DNA from 2 places in the Paenibacillus sp. V4I7 genome. Region 1 is predicted to be linked to the other one. Evidence: a T-box and tRNA genes for the amino acid it is inferred to sense, from the RefSeq annotation. Region 1 holds a T-box; the other holds one or more tRNA genes.
What was found. The T-box of region 1 lies ahead of tyrS (tyrosine--tRNA ligase). A T-box ahead of a tRNA ligase gene usually reads a tRNA of that ligase, here a tRNA-Tyr.
Positions count from the first base shown of each region.

Region 2: it has a tRNA-Tyr gene. The T-box ahead of tyrS (tyrosine--tRNA ligase) is inferred to sense a tRNA for this amino acid. The anticodon was not compared.

Region 1 is NZ_JAUSZD010000002.1:3,741,563-3,744,017, reverse strand. It holds gene QFZ80_RS18475 (transglycosylase domain-containing protein) at 1-761, opposite strand, end outside; T-box leader at 890-1,168, shown strand; gene tyrS (tyrosine--tRNA ligase) at 1,220-2,455, shown strand, end outside.
Region 2 is NZ_JAUSZD010000002.1:6,981,807-6,984,261, reverse strand. It holds rRNA gene QFZ80_RS32695 (23S ribosomal RNA) at 1-560, shown strand, start outside; tRNA gene QFZ80_RS32690 (tRNA-Ser) at 640-731, shown strand; tRNA gene QFZ80_RS32685 (tRNA-Met) at 759-832, shown strand; tRNA gene QFZ80_RS32680 (tRNA-Val) at 852-927, shown strand; tRNA gene QFZ80_RS32675 (tRNA-Thr) at 941-1,016, shown strand; tRNA gene QFZ80_RS32670 (tRNA-Asp) at 1,027-1,103, shown strand; tRNA gene QFZ80_RS32665 (tRNA-Phe) at 1,150-1,222, shown strand; tRNA gene QFZ80_RS32660 (tRNA-Tyr) at 1,269-1,350, shown strand; tRNA gene QFZ80_RS32655 (tRNA-Lys) at 1,360-1,432, shown strand; gene QFZ80_RS32650 (MTH1187 family thiamine-binding protein) at 1,548-1,850, opposite strand; gene QFZ80_RS32645 (GMC family oxidoreductase) at 1,944-2,455, opposite strand, start outside.

The DNA.
Region 1 (2,455 bases):
AAACCATCTTCATCAAAGTCGGGTTTGCTCGTGAAGGCAGAGTACTGCGATGGGGATTGCGGCAAACCGGCTAAGTAAGCGGCTTGAGCAACGTTTAACTTATCCAGATCGTCGATGTTAAAGAGGCCTTTGGCAGCTGCTTTAATCCCATATAGATTATAGCCTGTCGCGCCATTGCCATAAGGAATTTTGTTTAAATAAGCAAGCAAAATTTCATCCTTGGACATTAGGCGTTCCATCCGCAGCGCGAGCAGCAGCTCTCTTGCTTTACGGCCATCATCGCGGTCGAGTGTAAGAAATACCCGTCTGGCAAGCTGTTGCGTAATCGTACTTCCACCTGTTTGTACTTCTTCGTTCAGCAGTTTCTGAGTTACTGCCCGATAAAGCCCGCGGATATCGATCCCGCGATGGTTGTAGAAGTCTTTGTCTTCAATGGCGAGGACAGCGTCTAACAGAAGTTGCGGAATATCGTCTAGCTGAGCGAGACGCCGATCTTCTTCTGTTCGCAATTGCCCAATGACGGTATCATCATTGAAGTAAGCGAAACCTGTGACTGCATTTTCCTGCATCTGCTGACGTATGGCCTCTTCCGTGCGCACAGGATCTTTTTTGACTAGGGCACTGACATACCCGAATGCGGCAGATCCACCGACAATTCCCGCCAAAAAGGCACTAATGATGGTCCATTTTAAGGTAATCCAAGTTACTTTGAATGTAGTTCTCACCCAAGGGCGATTCCATTTAGCGAAAAAATTGCGCATAAGTTCCAATATCCTCCTTACATGAACCCTAATAGTATACCATAACTGCCCCATTTGCGGTAATGATGAAGCGAAGAAACGATGCCGACATGGTTTGACAACACCCGGAAACATGTGATAAATTTTTATCAAATGCGTTGAAAGATCAGCAGTAGGTAGCTTGTGGATGCTTTCAGAGAGCCGGTGGAGGGTGCGAACCGGTACCTGCAGGTTAGTGAATTACGGTCTTGAGCAGTGAATGGGAACCTGCAGCCAAATTAAGCTGCACAAGTAGTATTTGCCGATTAAACCCCGTTAAAGGTTCTTGAGTGAAAATAGCTAGCCGTGCACATAACACCTGTTATAGATGTACGTAACTACTGTTTTAATTAGGGTGGTACCGCGAGTCAAGTCTTCTCGTCCCTTTGTGGATAAGAAGGCTTTTTTTGTATGTTTAAGGAAAAAGGAGATGGATGAACATGGATATTTTGAAGGATTTGGAGTTTCGCGGACTGCTTCATCAAATTACAGATCGAGAGGGCTTAGACAAAAAGCTTAGCGAGGAGCGTGTTACGCTTTATTGCGGCTTTGACCCGACTGCGGACAGCTTGCACATCGGTAGCTTGCTGCCTATTCTAACTCTGAGACGCTTTCAGCTCGCTGGTCACGTTCCTCTAGCACTCGTTGGCGGGGGAACAGGACTGATTGGTGATCCTAGCGGAAAAGCCAATGAGCGAACACTCAATGGGCCTGAAGTTGTTGAGGCTTGGTCACAAAGCATCAAAAATCAGTTATCGCGCTTTCTCGACTTCTCCACCGAAATTGAAAATAGTGCAGAGCTTGTTAACAATTACGATTGGTTAGGATCTCTGAACGTCATCGAATTCCTTCGTGATGTAGGCAAAAACTTTACCGTTAATTACATGTTGGCAAAGGATTCTGTTGATTCACGGATCTCCAAAGGGATTTCTTTCACAGAGTTCAGTTATATGATTCTGCAGTCTTACGATTTCCTGAAGCTCAATGAAACGAAAAATTGCTCTGTGCAAATTGGCGGAAGTGACCAATGGGGTAACATTACAGCTGGCCTTGAGCTTATCGGTAAGTCCACAGATAAACGTGCTTACGGGGTAACCTTGCCGCTTGTGACAAAGAGTGATGGTCAAAAGTTCGGGAAGACAGAAGGCGGAGCTATTTGGTTGGATGCAAGTAAAACGTCTCCTTATCAGTTCTACCAATTCTGGTTGGGCACAGCCGACAACGATGTCATCCGTTTCCTGAAATATTTTACTTTCGTTTCTCATGAGGAAATCGAACGTCTTGAGGAAGAAGTGCAAGCTCAGCCTGAGAAAAGAGAGGCACAGAAACTGCTTGCCCATGAAGTTACGAAGCTTGTACACGGCGGGGACGCGTTAGAAAGTGCTCTTAACATTACAACGGCTTTATTCAGTGGTAATATTCAGGACCTTTCTCGTACGGAGATTGAAGAAGCGTTCAAGGATGTTCCATCTACAACCATAGAACAAGATGATATTGCGTTGGTTGATTTACTGATTTCCGTAGGAGCAGCACCGTCCAAACGTCAAGCACGTCAAGATATTGAAAGCGGAGCTGTCACGGTCAATGGTGTTAAAATGACGCAATTCGATGCCGTTACCAAAGATCTGGGTAGGCTCGGAGAGTCTTACCTTGTTATTCGCCGCGGTAAAAAGAAT
Region 2 (2,455 bases), 3.2 Mb from region 1:
CATAAGGGAGCTTGACTGCGAGACCTACAAGTCGAGCAGGGACGAAAGTCGGACTTAGTGATCCGGTGGTACCGAATGGAAGGGCCATCGCTCAACGGATAAAAGCTACCCTGGGGATAACAGGCTTATCTCCCCCAAGAGTCCACATCGACGGGGAGGTTTGGCACCTCGATGTCGGCTCATCGCATCCTGGGGCTGAAGTAGGTCCCAAGGGTTGGGCTGTTCGCCCATTAAAGCGGTACGCGAGCTGGGTTCAGAACGTCGTGAGACAGTTCGGTCCCTATCTGTCGCGGGCGTAGGAAATTTGAGAGGAGCTGTCCTTAGTACGAGAGGACCGGGATGGACGTACCGCTGGTGTACCAGTTGTCTCGCCAGAGGCATCGCTGGGTAGCTATGTACGGAGGGGATAAGCGCTGAAAGCATCTAAGCGCGAAGCCCCCCTCAAGATGAGATTTCCCAGTATGTAAGACCCCTTGTAGACGACGAGGTTGATAGGTTCGAGGTGGAAGTGCAGCAATGCATGCAGCTGACGAATACTAATCGGTCGAGGGCTTAACCAATAAACCTAAAATTCTAACTTTACGCAAGTTTCGTATCTAGTTTTCAGGGAATAATATTTCCTGAGTGTATATATATCTTGGAGAGATACCCAAGTGGCTATAAGGGGACCCTCTGCTAAGGGGTTAGACTGCGTAAGTGGTGCGAGGGTTCGAATCCCTCTCTCTCCGCCAGTTTCCAAATATATATACCTTTTGTGTGGCGGCGTAGCTCAGCTGGCTAGAGCGTACGGTTCATACCCGTAAGGTCGGGGGTTCGAGCCCCTCTGCCGCTATCATAAAACCAATCCAGTCGGAGGCTTAGCTCAGCTGGGAGAGCATCTGCCTTACAAGCAGAGGGTCGGCGGTTCGATCCCGTCAGCCTCCACCATTTTTATCTTTATGCCGTTGTAGCTCAACTGGTAGAGCAACTGACTTGTAATCAGTAGGTTGGGGGTTCAAGTCCTCTCGACGGCACCATTTATAGTTTGGAGCTGTGGTGTAGTGGCCTAACATGCCTGCCTGTCACGCAGGAGACCGCGGGTTCGAATCCCGTCAGCTCCGCCATTTATTTTTTTTAGTAAATTAGGACAAGCTAAAGACAATTACATAAGGCTCGGTAGCTCAGTCGGTAGAGCAGAGGACTGAAAATCCTCGTGTCGGCGGTTCGATTCCGTCCCGAGCCATTGAGATGGTTGTGCTGCAACAATGCAGCATGGTTATCTCTCATCTGGAGGCTTAGTGAAGTGGCTAAACACGGCAGACTGTAAATCTGCTCTCTTCGAGTTCGGTGGTTCGAATCCATCAGCCTCCATTTTACCTTGAGTCATTAGCTCAGTTGGTAGAGCACCTGACTTTTAATCAGGGTGTCGTAGGTTCGAATCCTACATGACTCACTTTTATAAGTAAACGTTGAAGGCCGTGAGGTCTTTTTTTGTTTTATATAATCTCCAAAAGGCAGAGTTCGCCCCTTACATAAAGAAAAAGCATCCATAAGCAGGATGCTTTTTTCTATTTCAACTTGTCTGCAACGGACTTCATTTTTTGCTTCATAGAGGCCGGTTTGTCACGGCGATCGTCGATTTTGATAGATGTCGAGACTCGCTCTGCACCATTCGTAAAAGGGACTTCGTGGGCGGCTCGAATGACTTCAAGCAATCGATCTATGGGACCCTCTAGAATGGTACCCATAGGTGTCATTTCAAAAGCGATATCGGAATGTTTCTCTAGTTCTTTGTGCAGATCTGCAACATAACCGCTAAGACTGGTGGTAGCTGTTCCTATAGGGATAATGGTGAATTCTGCGATAGCCATGGAGGTCACTTCTCCTTTCATTGTCTAAAGCTCTCTTCCATTGTAGATGAGTAACTACAGGCAATGCAATTCACCATGAAGCTAGCTTGCCAATTAAGAGCTAGCAAGTTCAATAATATAATCGGCAGTTCTAGCTGCAAGCGCCATGACCGTGTTGGTGGGATTCCCTCCACTGGAGGTTACGAAGAGACTCGCATCGCAAATGAACAAATTCGGGATGTCGTGGCTTTGACCGTAAGAATTGACGACGGAGGTAGCTGGATTATTCCCCATGCGGCAGCCGCCCATGAGATGCTGTGTATCAGATACCACGTAGGCAACCTCGCCTCCGGCTGCTTTGAGGATAAGTTTCATATTCTCTACTGCGTGATCGATTAATTTAAGATCGTTATCTCCATAATTGAAGGTCACGGAGGCACGAGGCATTCCGTTTTCATCTTTTTCAGCGGATAAGGAGATATGGTTGTCCCATTGTGGTAGCACTTCACCAACCATGGTTAAACGTCCATAATAGTTGTAATCCAGCATGATTTGCCTAAGCTGTGGCCCCCAGACGGGCTCGTGAGACGCTTTGCTGATCCCTTGAGCCATATCTATAGGTCTCG